Regions from separate parts of the Lysinibacillus sp. NPDC093190 genome, predicted to be linked through region 2. Evidence: riboswitches for the same ligand, from Rfam matches in the RefSeq annotation. Region 2 holds a riboswitch; each other region holds the start of a gene.
What was found. A riboswitch is a leader RNA that binds a small molecule or an ion and turns the genes downstream of it on or off. The one in region 2 is predicted to bind lysine.

Region 1 (5,909 bases), on a different contig from region 2:
ATGCAACAGATGCAACTTTCCAAGACGATATTAAAGAAGGGTTAGTACTAGTAGACTTTTGGGCTGCTTGGTGCGGACCTTGTAAAATGATTGGACCAGTTCTTGAAGAAATGGTCGCTGCAGGTAGTGCGGCTAAAATTGTAAAAGTAGATGTAGATAACAACCAAGGTACTGCAGCGCAATACCAAATTATGTCTATTCCATCATTACTATTATTCAAAGACGGTGAATTAGTAGATAAAACTGTTGGTTTCCAACCAAAAGAAGCGTTAGAAGCATTTATCGCAAAACATGCTTAATCTGTAAGAAAAAAAGAGTCAAGCCATCAATAAGATGTGCTTGGCTTTTTTTCGTTATATAATATAGAGATAAAGCGAACGTTATCCTTAGGAATAGGAGACAATAAAGGAACGAACGCTGTTTTAAGAAAAAGGGGAGCAGGTAGGCGATGAATGATTTAATTAAACGAAAGCTTGAAATTTTACCAGATCAGCCTGGCTGCTATTTGATGAAAGATCGACAAGGAACCATTATTTATGTCGGGAAAGCAAAAGTGCTGAAAAATCGAGTACGCTCGTATTTTACTGGTACGCATGAAGGGAAAACACAGAGACTTGTAAGCGAAATAGAAGACTTTGAGTACATTGTGACATCCTCCAATATTGAAGCTTTAATTTTAGAGCTTAATCTTATAAAACTACATGACCCGAAGTACAATATTATGCTGACGGATGATAAAACGTATCCGTATCTAAAAATTACAAATGAAAAACACCCACGTCTTATTACAACACGAAAAGTGAAAAAGGATAAGGCAAAATATTTTGGTCCATATCCGAATGCGTATGCAGCAAGTGAGACGAAAAAGCTGCTAGATCGTTTATATCCTCTGCGAAAATGTGTACAACTCCCTACCAAGGTTTGTTTGTATTATCACATGGGACAATGTCTAGCCCCTTGTGTGAAGGATATTGATGCTGAACTTTACCACGATATGATTGAGGATATGACAAAATTTTTAAATGGTGGGGTTGAGGAAGTCAAAAAAGAGCTAGAGGTAAAAATGCTAGCGGCCGCTGAAAATTTAGAGTTTGAGCGTGCAAAGGAATTTCGTGATCAAATTGCACATATCGATACAGTCATGCAAAAGCAAAAAATCGTCTCAAGTGATACAACTAACCGCGATGTATTTGGCTATGCAGTCGATAAGGGCTGGATGTGTGTTCAAGTTTTCTTTGTCCGTCAAGGAAAACTCATTGAGCGAGATGTCTCGATTTTCCCAATTTATCAAGAGGCAGAAGAGGAATTTTTAACGTTCGTTGGGCGATTTTACGAAAAGTTAGAGCACATTAAGCCTAAGGAGATCTTTATCCCACAATCTATTGATGCAGATATTTTAACGGAATTATTAGAAGTTAAGGTACTGACACCAAAACGTGGGCAAAAAAAAGAGCTAGTTGAATTAGCGACGAAAAATGCTGAAATTGCTGTAGCAGCGAAGTTCCAGCTTATTGAACGTCAGGAAGAACGCACTATAGGAGCATGTGAGGCGCTTGGTGAAGCTATGGGCATCTCTACGCCTTTACGGATTGAAGCTTTCGATAATAGTCATATGCATGGGACAGATGCTGTATCTGCAATGGTTGTATTTATTGATGGAAAACCTGCGAAGAAGGATTATCGAAAATACAAAACACGTACTGCTGCCAAGCACGATGATTACGGGGCGATGCAGGAAGTAATTCGTCGTCGATACACACGCGTATTAAAAGATGGTCTACCTTTACCGGATTTAGTACTAATAGATGGTGGGAAGGGTCAAATGGAAGTCGCACGAGAAGTGTTAGAAGATGAGCTTGGCCTTGTCATTCCAATTGCCGGATTAGCAAAAGATGAAAAGCATAATACGTCACAGCTTCTATTTGGTGATCCACCTGAAGTAATTGCGTTAAAGCGAACAAGCGATGGATTCTACTTATTGCAACGAATTCAGGACGAAGTACACCGCTTTGCTATTACCTTCTTACGACAGCAGCACGAGAAGCATGCTATACAATCTGTCCTCGATCATATAGAGGGCATTGGTCCAAAGCGAAAACAGCAATTACTTAAGCATTTTGGCTCTGTCAAAAAAATTCGTGAGGCAAGTATGCAGGCATTACAGGAAGCAGGGATGCCATCTAATCTAGCTAACAATATCTATGCTTATTTTCATTCAGTAGAAGACTCCCACCTCTGAAGGTGGTGAGAAAAATGCAGATGGAGTTCCTTTTCAGTGGGTGTACAAACACCTACTGAATGAAAATAAAGCCTCCGGACGCATTGTTTATCTGTGCGAAAGCGAAGCGACAGCAACAAATGTTTTCTGTAGCGAAAGCAAAGCGTCAGCTACAATTACGCCAAGGCGAAATTGATTTTTAACAAGAGACATTGTCAAAGGATTAGACATATGCTAAGTTTGTATATAACATTGCCCTTCAATATAGCAATGTTGTATACCGTGCCTTAGTTTTTCAGTAGTTTCTACTATTAAACTGGAAATTTCTTCACTAAGGTTAATTAAATATTTTCACTATTTAGTGATGATAGAGGTGCAAGGTTCAAGAGTAGTACGTTCGAGGACGAACAAGTCCAGTGAAAATGTATGAAAGGGAAGCTTGCCGAAGTGGAGCATCGTTGTTTCCGATGCTGTGCTGGTTTTACATTTAAGAGATGTAAGATTGTCGATACTAATCGTTTCGGAGAGCTATCACACATGCGCAAGTTACTTTTATTGTACATGTTATAGGCAGCTTTCACGTTATGTGAGAACTGCCTTTTTTGCTTTCTAGAGACAAACTTTTTTCAAGGCAATTACCCCCTACCTGAGAGGTGGTGTTAAAAAAATGGAGCGGAGGAAAGTGAGTGCTCGTGTCACTTTGATTTTGCTGCAAAAGTATAGCTACTTTATAATCAGCGAAATGATTGAATACGAAGGAGAATGATAAAGATGGCGAGAATTGTGATGAAATTTGGTGGTGCTACATTAGCATCAACAGAGCACATTCAAAATGTTGCGAAAAAGGCGATTGCAGAAAAGGAAAGAGGTTTTGATGTTGTCGTTGTCACTACAGCTATGAGGGGTATGGCTAAAGAATTAGCAAAGATGGCTCGTGATCTATCAGACAACGCATCTAAGCGTGAACTAGACGCACTATTTTCAACAAGCTCACAACTTACAAGTACATTAGTGGCAATTGCTTTACAGGAGGAAGGATACGATGCAGTGTCATTAACAGGCTGGCAGGTAGGCATTGAAACCGATGCTATGTATAGCAATGCCCGTATTGATGAAATGGATGCTAGTCGAATAGAAGAGCATTTTGTACAGGGGAAAATCGTAATTGTTGCTGGGGGACAGGGTATCGATAATTCACGGAATATTACGACGTTAGGTAAAGGTGGGGTGGAAAGGTCGGCTATAGCTATTGCAGCAAAATTGAAGGCGGAGCGGGTAGATATTTACACTAATGTGGATGGAGTCTATACAGCTGATCCAAGTCATGTTGCTAGGGCACGTAAGCTAACAGAAATTTCCTACGATGAGATGCTAGAGCTATCAAACTTAGGATCACAAATTTTACACCCACGAGCTGTAGAGTTAGCAAAGAAGTTTCAAATCCCAGTTATCATTCGGTCGAGCGAAATAGATACAGTAGGTACTTTATTGAAGGAGGAAGTTGAAATGGAGAAAAATTTAATTGTACGTGGTGTTGCCTATGAGTCAGACGTTATTCGCTTAACAGTTGGTTATGATGCTTATTCCAATGCTTCATTAGCAGATATGTTCACAATACTTGCAGAGAATCGCATAAACGTCGATATAATCGTACAAGCAATAATTGATGGCTTAAAGCCAACTGTATCATTTACTATTTTAAAAGAGGAGTTCGCTGAAGCATTACGTGTCCTAGAAGATAGTAAATTATCATTAGGGTTTAGTTTTGCTGATTTTGAAATCGGCTTAGCAAAAGTCTCTATTATTGGCTCAGGAATGGCATCTAATCCAGGAGTGGCTGCCCGAATGTTTGATCGTCTACGTCGTGAAGGTATCCCTGTAAAAATGGTTAGTACTTCTGAAATAAAAGTTTCTGTCGTTGTTCCTCAGGACGAAATGATTCATGCAGCAAATGCATTACATGATGAATTTAACTTAGAACAAGCGCTCTATATTTAATATTGAATAGGATGGGTCAGCAAAAGGCACATTGTTGTTGAAAAATGGCTCTATGGCAAAACGAGGGGTTGATTTCTGTTCCGGCTGGGCGCTTTCTTGGGGGCGTCGGGCTAACACGATGTTAATCACGAAGGCGTTATCACAGGATGTGATGGTTTTAGCCTTCGTTCCTCTATTGCTGATCCCCAAGGAGTCGCTCAGTCTCCACTCCAATCAACTACTTCGCTTAAAATGTATCTTCTGGTATGTCTCTCTAATTTATAGTGATAAAACGGAATTTCAGCAACAAATGTTTTATGTGCGAAAGCGCAGCGTCAGCAACAAATGTTTTATGTGCGAAAGCGCAGCGTCAGCAACAGATGTTTTATGTGCGAAAGCGCAGCGTCAGCAACAGATGTTTTATGTGCGAAAGCGCAGCGTCAGCAACAAATGTTTTATGTGCGAAAGCGTAGCGTCAGCAACAACAACATAAGCAGGAAGCGACTCGACGCTCGCTCACAGTAAAGAGAAAAGTCTGAGACGAAAATCACCCTCATTTAAAGCTGCACAACATTACTAAAATCTCCTCGACCATTTTGTATTTCAACACTATGAATGAGATGTGTCAGTAATGGACGCATCTTTTATTTGTTCACATCAATTTAATATTTTATCCAATTTTATTGTTATATAATAAAATATGACATGTTTTACCAAGGGGAAGGTGGGGGTTTGTATGGTATTATTCGGTTTATTTCAAAAGCCAATGGATGAAAGCGTTGATAGAGACAACGATTTAGAAATACAAATATTAAAAAAACGAATTCTGGAATTGGAACTTGAGCAGGAAAGCATTGATGTGAAAAATGCGATTTTAGACTTTGTACTAGCGCATATGGAGTTAATTAATTTTCAAACGGCATTAAAGGTTCAAAATGTCTCAACGAGTGTAGGAGATATTTCCGCAATGAGTGAAGAAATGTCGTCAAATACAGAAGAGATGCTTGCGGTTGAGCAAAATGTTAATGCAAACATTCAAGAGATAAAACAGCATTCCATATTACTTGTAGAAGAGATGGAATCGTCCATTACAAAAGGTGAAATGGTTCAGGAGTTGTTGGCTAAAGGAGCTAATTCAACAGAGCAATTGAATGATGAAATGACTAAAATGGATGATATCGGTAAAGGTGTAACCGGGATTGCTGATCAAACACAACTACTATCCTTAAATACCTCAATTGAAGCCGCACGTGCTGGTGAGCATGGAAAGGGCTTTAATGTTGTCGCGATGGAGGTAGGAAAGTTAGCCAACAGCTCGAAAGGTTCATTGCAAGAAATGACGAAGATTCGATCAGTCATTGATAAGAAATTACACAATACAATAACAAATATTAAACAAGTCGAACATTATTTAACTGATTTTTTAAGTATCATGAAGGATAATATTGCTAACCTGACTGTAACAAGTAAAAATATTGAAGAAGCAGCACATGGCATTCATCAAATAACAGCTGCATCAGAAGAAAATGTAATAGCAGTAGGTCGTTTAGCGGAAACAACGACGGAACTATCACATACTAGTGACTTCTCGGATATAATACAAAATCAAGTATCTGAAATTTTAAAAGCTATTGTACCGACAATCAGAAAGCCCTCAGAACAAACGGTAGTTGGCCAACTGGCGGCAAGGTTAATGGATCATGCTAGCTTTTTG
Region 2 (5,909 bases):
TCATACAAACCGTAAAGGCAAATAGCGGGCCGAATGGGAATAGCCTTGCTTTATACGGTAACAATTTCGGATCTAAGCCTTGTACCTCGAACGCTCGACGGAAACGGTAATGGCTAAATGCAATTCCTAACCAGGCAATGAAGCCAGACATCCCAGAGGCATTTAGCAGCCACATATAGACTACACCATCACCAAAGAATGAAGCTAAAAATGCTAGGCACCCTACTGCTAAAGTCGCCATTAATGCGTAAATCGGAATACCTCGACGGCTTAGTTTAGTGAAAATTTTCGGTGCATGTCCATCTACCGCTAATTGCCAAAGCATACGTGACGATGCGTAAAGCCCTGAATTCCCTGCTGACAGCATTGCCGTTAGAATGATAGCATTCATCAATGATGCAGCAAAGGCAATTCCTAAACGGTCGAACACAAGTGTGAATGGTGAAACAGCGATATCTTCAGATAGCAAACGTGCATCTGTAAATGGAATCAGCATCCCAATTGCAGCAATCGCTAAAATATAAAACAATAGAATTCGCCAGAAAACAGACTTCACGGCTTTCGGAATATTTTTACCAGGGTCATCCGTTTCACCTGCTGTTATTCCAAGTAGCTCTGTCCCTTGGAATGAGAATCCCGCAGCTAAGAAAATACCAAATGTAGCAAGGAGCCCACCATGGAATGGTCCATCACCGATAAAGAAATTCGTAAAGCCTACCGGAGCGTGTCCTCCTAAAATACCAAAAATCATTAAGAAACTGATGATAATAAAAATGATTACAGTTACAACCTTGATCATTGCAAACCAATATTCACTTTCACCATAGCTTTTTACCGATAATAGATTGAACGTTAAAACTACAGCAATAAATAAAACAGTCCAAAGTGCTGATGAGCTATCTGGGAACCAATATTTCATAATTAATGAGACAGCAGAAATTTCTGCCGCAATTGTAATCGCCCAGTTGTACCAGTAGTTCCAACCAAGTGCAAAGCCTAAAGCTGGGTCTACAAATTTTGTAGCATACGTACTAAATGAGCCCGATGATGGCATATAAGCTGCCATTTCGCCTAAGCTCGTCATTAAAAAATACACCATGATACCGATTAATGCATAGGCGAGTAGTGCACCGCCAGGGCCTGCTTGTGCAATGGCACCACCACTTGCTAAAAACAATCCTGTACCGATTGTACCGCCTAATGAAATCATTGTAATATGACGGCTTTTTAATTCTTTTTTCAGCTTCGGTGCTTTATGGCCGAGCTGATTGACTTTTATTTCACTCACAATATAGCTTCCTTCCTTTTTAAGAGGCAAAAAAATGCCATCACATGAACGTTGCTGTGATGGCTAAGTAAATCCTCTGTTCCTTCAAAATGATAGCTCAACACGTTGTCCAAACGTGACAGTTCTGTTCCTTTCGGAGACAGCCCCAGCATGAGGTTTTCAAGTCCCCTCACACTTCGGCAGTATTTCCTTTCAGTTAATTTCTCTAATGCTTGTCATTTCCATTAACATACTCTTAAATACCGCGACCTCTACCTCAATATAAACATGAGGCATTAAATATTAAATTTATGATGGGTATTAGTTTAACATACGACCTATGACATTTCAATAACTCGAGTAATGTTCTTTATTTTGCGAATTTTCCACTATTTTCATTAGTGTGATAAAGTGGTATAGTGATTCAATCAAAATTGTTCTAACAGGGGGGACTTATTTGACTACTCATGAACATACCGATACTTATCCTAGCAGGAAAATTAACTGGAAAGGTACAACCTTATTACTAGTTATCGGAGTAATTTGTATTGCCTCGACATTACGGATGCCGCTAACAGTTGTTGGACCTATTATATCCTTTATCCGTGAAGACCTCGGCATATCCAATGTACTAGCGGGCTTTCTAACAACGATCCCATTGCTAGCATTTGCAATCATTTCACCATTCGCACCAATTGTCGCACGTAAATTTGGACTAGAATTAACATTATTTTTATCAACTATTCTTTTAGCGGTAGGAATTGTCCTACGCTCCCTTGGCACAACTAGTTTACTCATATTTGGTACTATGCTAATTGGTATAGCCATTTCATTCGGTAACGTACTAATTCCCGGATTACTTAAATTGAAATTTCCCTATCACGTAGGTTTACTTATGGCATTGTTCACAATGTCGATGAATTTGACAGCTGGACTCGGTGCTGGCATTAGTTATCCTATTGCCAATTCATCATTTGGCTGGCAGGGAGCTTTAGCAATCGCACTTGTTCTTGTGGTGTTAACCATATTAATTTGGATTCCACAGCTGAAATTTAATAAGCCTGAGTCTACTGTTAAAACGACGAAAGAACGTACACCATTATGGAAATCACCTGTTACTTGGGCAGTGGCGGGGGCTATGGGATTTCAGTCATTATTATTCTATACAACTGCCGCTTGGATTCCTGAAATATATATATCACAAGGATTAGCTGCTGATCGTGCAGGCTGGATGTTTTCCATCATGCAATTTTCACAAGTTCCAATGGCTTTAGCTGTGCCTATTATCGCTAGTAAAATGACATCTCAACGTCCTCTCGTATTAATGTTTACGATATTTTACTTAGTTGGCTTTATCGGAGTAGTGATGGAATGGACAAGCCTCGCTGTACTGTGGATGGTGCTACTAGGCTTAGCAGGAGGGGCTTCATTCGCATTAGCGATGATGTTCTTTACTCTACGTACCCGTACAGCTTTTGAGGCAGCTGATTTATCAGGTTTTGCACAATCATTAGGATATTTATTAGCCGCAATCGGTCCAATCTTATTTGGTTATTTGCATGATTTATTTGGTGGCTGGAATATCACTGGTTGGTTATTTGTTATCGTAGTATTGATACTTTTCTTATGTTCATTCAGGGCTTCTAAAAATGAATATGTGAATATGTGAATTAAAAAAGGCAGCTCATAGTTAAAGTGAGCTGCCTTTCTCTACTAATAAGGTGGTTTCTGATAGAAATAGTTAGGTGTATTGTAAACATTAACATAAGGCTTATGGAAAATATGAGTTGTAGCTGGTGAAAGAGGTGGAATCAACCACGTCCAATTACCTGTAACTTCACGATCCGCTGCTTCTTCTGTTTCCTCAAACAATTTAAATTGCTGTGCAGCTGTATGATGATCTACGATGCTGACACCGTCTTCTTTAAAGGAATGTAGGACTGCAATATTCAGCTCAACTAATGCACGATCACGCCATAGAGAAGCCTGTTTCGTTGTATCAAGGTTAAAAATTTCTGCTATAACGGGCAGCATATGATAACGCTCATGATCTGCTAAATTACGTGCCCCGATTTCTGTACCCATATACCAGCCATTAAATGGGGCTGCTTCAAAATCGATACCTGCCATTTGGAAGCGCATACTCGAAATTATCGGCACTGCATACCATTTTAATCCTAACTTCTCTACTTGAGCAGATTCCGGATGACGAATCGGCACCTCTAGTACATATTCGTCAGGGATAGTAAAGACTTGTGGTTCCCTTCCATCCACCTGTACAACGAGCGGAAGCACGTCAAATGCTGTTCTCTTACCTTGCCAGCCAAGTGACTCACATACTTTTGTAAACTCAACAGAATGCGAATCACCAACGGTTCCAGATTCCGTTTCATAGCCAGCATAACGGATTAGCTGATGATTCCATACACGAACTCGCCCCGGTGCAAAAATCGTTATTGTTGGCCGAATTCTCCCATCATTTGTTGCATATTGAATATGTTCAAGCAATGCGTTGAAAATATCCTCTTCTTTTGAAATATCTCGGGCATCAACAACATGCAGCGATTGCCAAAACAATCGACCAATACACTTATTACTATTGCGCCATGCTACTCGTGCACCAAAGATTAATTCTTCCGTTGTCGGTATATATTCGCCTGCTTTTTTAATTTGCTGTAATTTATTTTCTAGCCATGTTTTAGGCTCATTTTGTTCTACTTGATAAAGTTCTAAAAACCGCTGTACTTCATGTAAATTCATATCGAATTCCTCCATCTACCCTCATATTAGAGGAATGGAACTATAATCACCACGAAAAAATCTGCCTGAAAACATACATATTTTATATATGAAATACTTTGTTCAATATTTCATATCATTTCTTCTTTTTTATCAATTATACCTCGGCATAATTGCGTCCAGATTCGGCTTTGTGCTTAGGCCTGCAGATGTTTTATGCACGAAAGCGTAGCGTCAGCAACAACGTATTTTGTCTGTGTAGCTGACGCTTCGCTTTCGCTACCAAAACACTTACTGAAAGAAGTTAAAACTAAAGTTATTTATGGATTAGGGTTCCTATTTTGAGTAGACATTATAAAAATTAGAGGAAGTTACAGAGGAAAAAACTATTGAGTATAGACTTGCTATTATAACGTTCTTTTATTTCGAAGTAGGTAATACACGAGACACTTTCAGTCACATTTGCAATTTTGTTTATCATTGTCACTACCTTCGCAGTATTTAGGAGCAGACGTTATTACATGTGCATTAGAAATAAAATTTCCTTAACGAATGGTGACCTTTGTTTGTCAGTTTAGTTGGCATAAATCAGAACCACCAGTATAACTGGTGGTTTGCTCTGCGCGTAAAACGCTGGGGGGACTGGCCCATGTCTAAAGACATTCTGAAAGGTCTGCCAACCGCACTCCGTTTCCACACAAACCGCTAAAGCGGCTTACTTATTTTTTCTTTCTCTTAATTTCTTCTCCTGTGAACGGGTCTATGAATTCTTTCTTTGTCATTTGATCTTGCAGGATATCTTCCTGTAATTGATTTTTTATATACTCCTGTATCTTTTTCTTATTCCGACCGACTGTATCCACATAGTATCCTCGACACCAGAATTGACGGTTACCATATTTATACTTTAAATTCGCATGTCGATCGAAAATCATTAAACTGCTCTTCCCTTTTAAATAGCCCATAAACGCAGATACACTTAATTTTGGTGGAATGCTTACCAACATATGAATATGATCTGGACATGCTGTTGCCTCTATGATTTCTACACCTTTTCTTTCACATAATTGGCGTAATATTCTTCCTACATCGACTTTAATTTGACCATAAATAATTTGTCTTCTATACTTTGGGGCAAACACGATGTGATACTTACAATTCCATGTTGTATGTGCTAAACTTTTATTATCCATTTTTGGAGGCTCCTTTCGTACGAAGTCGGTTAACCAGACCTGACTTGACTGTACGATTGGAGCTTTTTTGTTGTCCATAGCTAAAAGCTTTCCGGAACCCCCTGCACAGCAGGGGGTTTTCAAAGCATACAAAAAAGCATGTTGCACGAATGTGCAACATGCTTGATGACCCGTACGGGATTCGAACCCGTGTTACCGCCGTGAAAGGGCGGTGTCTTAACCACTTGACCAACGGGCCGTGGCTCCGAAGGCAGGACTCGAACCTGCGACAACCTGATTAACAGTCAGGTGCTACTACCAACTGAGCTACTTCGGAATAATGGTGGGCCTAAATGGACTCGAACCATCGACCTCACGCTTATCAGGCGTGCGCTCTAACCAGCTGAGCTATAGGCCCATTATTTTTTGGAGCGGGTGATGAGAATCGAACTCACGACATCAGCTTGGAAGGCTGAGGTTTTACCATTAAACTACACCCGCAGATGGTGGGTCAGGACGGAATCGAACCGCCGACACTTAGAGCTTCAATCTAATGCTCTACCAACTGAGCTACTGACCCGGAAAAATGGAGGAGGTAGAGGGATTCGAACCCCCGCGCGGTGTTACCCGCCTGTCGGTTTTCAAGACCGATCCCTTCAGCCAGACTTGGGTATACCTCCGGAAATTATATAAATGGTGGAGCCTAGCGGGATCGAACCGCTGACCTCCTG
Region 3 (5,909 bases), on a different contig from region 2:
TGAATATAATCACGTGGTAACAACAGAAGAACGTGATTGGATTCAAGCACAAATTGAAACAGGTTCATTTAAACAAGCATTAGCTTCTAATGAGAAAAAAGCTTTATTAGATCGCTTAACTCGTGTTGAAAATTTCGAGAAGTTTATTCATAAAACTTTTGTAGGTCAAAAGCGTTTCTCTGGTGAAGGTTTAGATACTCAAATCGTCCTATTCGATGAAATTTTAAAAACAGCTGAAGCAAATAACGTTGAAAATGTACGTATTGGTATGGCTCACCGTGGTCGTTTAAATGTGTTAACACACATTTTAAATAAACCATATGACATGATGTTCTCTGACTTTGCACATGTATCTAATGATTTATTTATGCCAGAAAATGGTCGCCTTGAAATTACTAAAGGTTGGACTGGTGATGTGAAGTACCACATGGGTGCTTCTTACAACCGTGAAACTGGTATGAATGTTAAACTTGCATACAACCCATCTCACTTAGAAGTAGGAAATCCTGTTGTTTTAGGTACTGCACGTGCAGCACAAGACGACACTTCTAAACCAGGGCAAGCTATTCATAACCGTACAAAAGGCTTAGGTATTCTTGTGCATGGTGATGCTGCGTTCCCAGGTCAAGGGATCGTAACAGAAGTATTAAACTTTGCAAAAACTGAAGGGTTCACTACTGGTGGTACAATCCACATCATTGCTAACAATATGATTGGATTTACAACTGAACTACAAGACTCTCGTTCATCTGTTTACTCTTCTGACCCTGCAAAAGGTTACGAAGTACCAGTTGTACATGTAAACGCAGATAGCCCTGAGTCTGTAGCTTTAGTAGGTCGTTTCGCAGCTAGCTACCGTCAAAAATTCGGTAAGGATATCGTTGTTGACTTAATTGGTTACCGCCGTCATGGTCACAATGAAACTGATGATCCAACTGTTACAAACCCTGAAACATATAAGTTAGTTTCTAAACATGAACCTGTTCGTGCTTTATACGGTGCTCAATTAGCAGCTGAGGGTGTAGTTTCAACTGATGAAGTAGCAGCATTAGATACAGCTATTTATGCAGAAATGCAAGCTGCTTATGATCATGTAAAAGAAATGGCAGATAAAGATGAGCACAAGCATTTAGAAATGCCAGAAGAATTAAAAGTAGAATTCCCACAAATTGATACAGCAGTTGGTGCGGAACGTCTAGAAAAAATTAACGAAGAACTTTTAGTGTTTGAAGATAACTTTGAACCACAGAAAAAACTTGGCAAAATTTTAGAAAAACGCCGTGATGCATTTGCTTCTGCAAAAATCGACTGGGGTCATGCAGAAACATTAGCTTATGCAACAATTATTCAAGATGGCACACCAGTTCGTTTTACAGGTCAAGATGCACAACGTGGTACGTTCTCACAACGCCATTTAGTGTTACATGACAAAAACAATGGCAAGTTATTCACGCCACTTCACCATATTTCAGGTGCAAATGCATCATTTACAGTACACAACTCTCCACTTACAGAAGCTGGGGTAGTGGGCTTTGAATATGGTTACAATTTAGAAAATGGCCATGTACTATCAGTTTGGGAAGCTCAATTTGGTGACTTTGCTAACATGGCACAAGTTATGTTCGATAACTTTATTTCAGGTGCACGTGCTAAATGGGGTCAAAAATCTGGTTTAGTTATTCTTTTACCACATGGTTATGAAGGTCAAGGTCCAGAACACTCTTCAAGCCGTATGGAACGTTACTTACAAATGTCTGCAGAAAATAACTGGTTCGTAGCAAACTGCTCAAACGCAGGTAACTATTACCACTTATTACGTCGTCAAGCAGCATTGTTAGGAACAGAAGGCGTACGACCACTTGTAGTTGTATCACCTAAGTACTTACTTCGTCACCCATTAGCTGCAGCAAATGCTGATCAATTAGCAAATGGTTCATTCCAAGAAGTAATTGAACAACCAGGCCTGGGTTCAAAAACTGAAGCTGTAGAACGCATTGTATTAGGTTCAGGTAAAGTAATGATCGATATTGCAGACCGTATTAAAGATGGTGAAGGCTTCGATCACTTACACATTGTTCGTGTAGAACAACTTTACCCATTCCCAAAAGAGCAAGTTGCTGGTATTATTGCTAAGTATCCAAATGTAAAAGAAGTTGTTTGGGTACAAGAAGAACCTAAAAACCAAGGTTCTTGGAATTATGCATTAGAAACATTACACGACCTTTCAGAAGGTAAAAAGCTACGTTATGTAGGCCGTCCTGCAATGAGCTCGACTTCTGAAGGTGATGCAGATTCTCATAAAGCAGCTCAAGCCGCAGTTGTAGAAGAAGCAGTTGCTGAGCTTGTAAAGGTTAAATAATCACATAATAATTTTTGAGAGCTGGGCTACTTGCTTAGGCAGTAGCCCTTTTATGTGCACAATGCACGTTAATTAAAGGAGGAAATGAAAGTGGCTGAAATTAAAGTCCCTGAATTAGCAGAATCGATTACAGAAGGTAGTATCGCACAGTGGGTAAAAAAAGTGGGCGATCGCGTTGAAAAAGGTGAATTCATCGTTGAACTTGAGACAGACAAAGTAAACGCTGAAATCATTTCTGAAGAAGCGGGAGTTTTAACTCAAATTTTAGCTGAAGAAGGCGATACTGTACTTGTAGGTCAAGTAATCGCAGTAGTAGAAGCTGGCGAAGGTGCAGCACCTGCTCCAGCGGCACCAGTTGCAGCAGCTCCAGCTCCAGCAGCGCTACAAGCGGCACCTGCTCCAGTTGCAGCAGCTCCAGTTGTAGAAGAAACTTCTGGTGAGCGTGTAATCGCATCTCCAGCAGCTCGTAAACTTGCTCGTGAAAAAGGTATTGACCTTGCTGCTGTATCTCCAGTAGATCCACAAGGCCGTGTACGTGTACAAGACGTAGCAGCTCATGGAACAGCTCCAGTGGCAGCACCACAAGCAGCTCCAGCAGCACCTAAAGCAGTTGCAGCTGTAGATGAATCACGTGTAACAGTTGAAAAAATGAGCCGTCGTCGCCAAACAATTGCAAAACGCTTACTTGAAGTAAAACAATCTACTGCAATGTTAACAACATTCAACGAAGTAGATATGACAAACGTTATGGCTTTACGTTCTCGTAAAAAAGACCAATTCTTCGAGTCAACTGGCTCAAAACTTGGTTTCATGTCATTCTTCACAAAAGCTGTAGTTGCAGCACTTAAAAAATATCCATATGTGAACGCACAAATCGCTGGTGATGAAATTCACTTAAACAACTTCTTTGATATCGGTGTAGCTGTATCAACAGAAGAAGGTTTAGTAGTACCAGTTGTACGTGACGCTGACCGCAAAAACTTTGCAGAAATTGAAGATTCAATTGCAGACCTAGCGAAAAAAGCACGCGACAAAAAATTAGGTTTAGCAGATCTTCAAGGTGGCTCATTCACAATTACAAATGGTGGGGTATTCGGTTCATTAATGTCTACACCTATCATGAATGGTACACAAGCTGGTATTCTTGGTATGCATACTATCAAAAAACGTCCAGTTGAAGTGAATGGTGAAGTAGAAATCCGCCCAATGATGTACTTAGCTCTTTCTTATGACCACCGTATTATCGATGGTAAAGATTCTGTAGGTTTCCTTAAAACTGTTAAAGAACTACTTGAAAACCCAGAAGATTTATTATTAAATTCTTAATTCCTGAATTTGTTAAAACCCTGCGAACATTGTTTTGCAGGGTTTTTTGCTTGTCATAAAACATTCCTCATTTTCAGAAAATTTTTTAAGAAAGCTTCACGTAGTAATAAAGTTATAGAATAAAAGAATTTAATTTTGTGGAATAACAGATTCTTTTGAATTACTAGTGTAGAGCTTTTATGATAAAAATTTGCGAATTTTCTAAAATGTTCAAAGTCATATTAACACGTAAACACGTAACACGTATATATGTTGATTGGAGTGAGGCTGGATGTTCCCAGGAAAGCGCAAAGCCGGAACGGAAATCAACCCCTACGTTATCAAATCTAAACACCATTTTCTACTTTGCAAAATTGTATATAAGGATTATAAAAGAATAAAACCCTAATATTGTAATTAGTCAGAAAAGTAATAAAATTATCTTGACGGATAACTTAGTTTTATAGTAATATCTTAATATCAATTAAATATACAAACCTCACATTTATCCTATTGTGAGGTAGAGGCGCGGTATTTATTAGTTCATTGTTGAGTTCAAGCAAGCGAAGACGCAATGGAGAAGGAACTATCGCCGAAGTATAAAAGGAGCTCGTACTTTTATGCTGGGTCTGCAGTGAATAAGTGCAGGACTGTCCTAGTAAATTACTTTCCAGGTTTACTAGGTTGTGCTATCTCGGAATGTTGGAAATTATTGTGAGGATTTGGGCAACTGTTAAAAAAGATAAGACCTAAGTTCAGAACTTAGGTCTTTTTTTGTACAGTTGTCTTATTTTTTTACAGAAAAGGGGAGTTTTACATGAAAAGAAAATGGTTGGTATTAATGTTGACCGTCATGACTGCAATTTTGTTAGCAGCTTGTGGTACTGGTGGTAAAAAGGATGGGACGTCGTCTAGTGATGGGGGAGCAAATACTGATAAGGGTGAAAGCGGAGGCCAATTCCGTATCGGGATGGAAGCAGGTTATGCTCCGTTTAACTGGACACAGCAAAATGATACAAATGGCGCAGTAAAAATTGCCGATAATGCAGAATATGCAGGCGGATATGATGTGCAAATGGCGAAAAAAATTGCTGAAGGCTTAGGAAAAGAATTAGTTATCGTAAAATTGGAATGGGATGGTTTAGTTCCAGCACTACAATCAAACAAAATCGATGCAATCATTGCAGGAATGTCACCTACTAAAGAGCGTAAGCAAACAATTGATTTCACCGAAAACTACTATACGTCTGATTTTGTAATGGTCATCAAAAAAGGCAGTAAATATGAAAAAGCAAAATCCATCCAAGATTTTTCTGGTGCAAAAATTACATCACAATTAAATACGTCTAACTACAATGTTATTGATCAAATCAAAGATGTAAAAAAACAAACAGCAATGGATAACTTCCCAGCAATGCGTGTAGCATTAGAAGCTGGAAAAATTGACGGCTATGTAGCAGAGCGACCAGAAGGTATTTCCGCTGCTGCTGCAAATGATAAGTTTACGTATGTAAAGTTTGAAAAAGGTTTCGATACCGATATTTCAAATACATCTATTGCAGTTGGTTTACGTAAAGGTGATGCCGATCTTGAAAAAATCAATGAAATCTTAAAAGGTATTTCTGAAGATAATCGTCAAAAAATTATGGAAGAAGCAATCCACCAGCAACCAGCAGCACAATAACATGAATGCACGGGCTATCTGCTAGCTCGTGCAATCCCAATACAAGTTATACAATAAGAATCTCTCTAAAAAAATAATGTCTTAGCTAAAAGTTTCATAAGATAAAAGAAACAAAAGGCCCAGCTAAGACACGATACTGTAACGAACAAGCAACACAACGTTGTTAGGAGGAACATCATGAGTTTTGAATGGATTATTTCTATTGTTGAGAACAACTGGCAAATGTTTTTACGAGGTGCGTATTATACATTACTTATTTCGATTATTAGTACAATTATTGGTGCACTTATCGGATTTTTTATCGGAATTATGCATACCATCAAGGTTCGTAAAAAGGGTTTAAAATTCTATAGCTTAAAACTCATTAATTTTATACTAACATGCTATGTCGAATTCTTCCGTGGTACACCAATGATTGTACAAGCAATGGTTGTATTTTACGGATTAGATATTGCATTTGGTATTGATATGAACTTTATTACGGCAGGTATTTTAGTTGTTGCACTAAACACAGGTGCTTATATGACTGAAATTGTGCGTGGCGGTATTGTTTCCGTTGAT

Region 1: it holds a riboswitch for lysine, as region 2 does, so the genes downstream of both, ACQKOF_RS14300 (aspartate kinase) here and ACQKOF_RS20735 (amino acid permease) in region 2, are expected to answer to the same signal.
Region 3: it holds a riboswitch for lysine, as region 2 does, so the genes downstream of both, ACQKOF_RS20240 (transporter substrate-binding domain-containing protein) here and ACQKOF_RS20735 (amino acid permease) in region 2, are expected to answer to the same signal.

The regions. Positions count from the first base shown of each region.
Region 1 covers NZ_JBNNVG010000017.1:14,022-19,930, reverse strand. Annotated here, with positions in the region: gene trxA (thioredoxin) at 1-299, shown strand, start outside; gene uvrC (excinuclease ABC subunit UvrC) at 449-2,239, shown strand; lysine riboswitch at 2,579-2,757, shown strand; gene ACQKOF_RS14300 (aspartate kinase) at 2,990-4,216, shown strand; gene ACQKOF_RS14295 (hypothetical protein) at 4,251-4,688, shown strand; gene ACQKOF_RS14290 (methyl-accepting chemotaxis protein) at 4,932-5,909, shown strand, end outside.
Region 2 covers NZ_JBNNVG010000032.1:50,116-56,024, forward strand. Annotated here, with positions in the region: gene ACQKOF_RS20735 (amino acid permease) at 1-1,288, opposite strand, end outside; lysine riboswitch at 1,374-1,550, opposite strand; gene ACQKOF_RS20740 (CynX/NimT family MFS transporter) at 1,725-2,936, shown strand; gene ACQKOF_RS20745 (nitric oxide synthase oxygenase) at 2,981-4,027, opposite strand; gene tnpA (IS200/IS605 family transposase) at 4,726-5,199, opposite strand; tRNA gene ACQKOF_RS20755 (tRNA-Glu) at 5,366-5,437, opposite strand; tRNA gene ACQKOF_RS20760 (tRNA-Asn) at 5,439-5,515, opposite strand; tRNA gene ACQKOF_RS20765 (tRNA-Ile) at 5,520-5,596, opposite strand; tRNA gene ACQKOF_RS20770 (tRNA-Gly) at 5,606-5,679, opposite strand; tRNA gene ACQKOF_RS20775 (tRNA-Phe) at 5,683-5,758, opposite strand; tRNA gene ACQKOF_RS20780 (tRNA-Ser) at 5,766-5,858, opposite strand; tRNA gene ACQKOF_RS20785 (tRNA-Ala) at 5,873-5,909, opposite strand, start outside.
Region 3 covers NZ_JBNNVG010000031.1:1,232-7,140, reverse strand. Annotated here, with positions in the region: gene ACQKOF_RS20250 (2-oxoglutarate dehydrogenase E1 component) at 1-2,359, shown strand, start outside; gene odhB (2-oxoglutarate dehydrogenase complex dihydrolipoyllysine-residue succinyltransferase) at 2,450-3,685, shown strand; lysine riboswitch at 4,178-4,364, shown strand; gene ACQKOF_RS20240 (transporter substrate-binding domain-containing protein) at 4,482-5,348, shown strand; gene ACQKOF_RS20235 (amino acid ABC transporter permease) at 5,526-5,909, shown strand, end outside.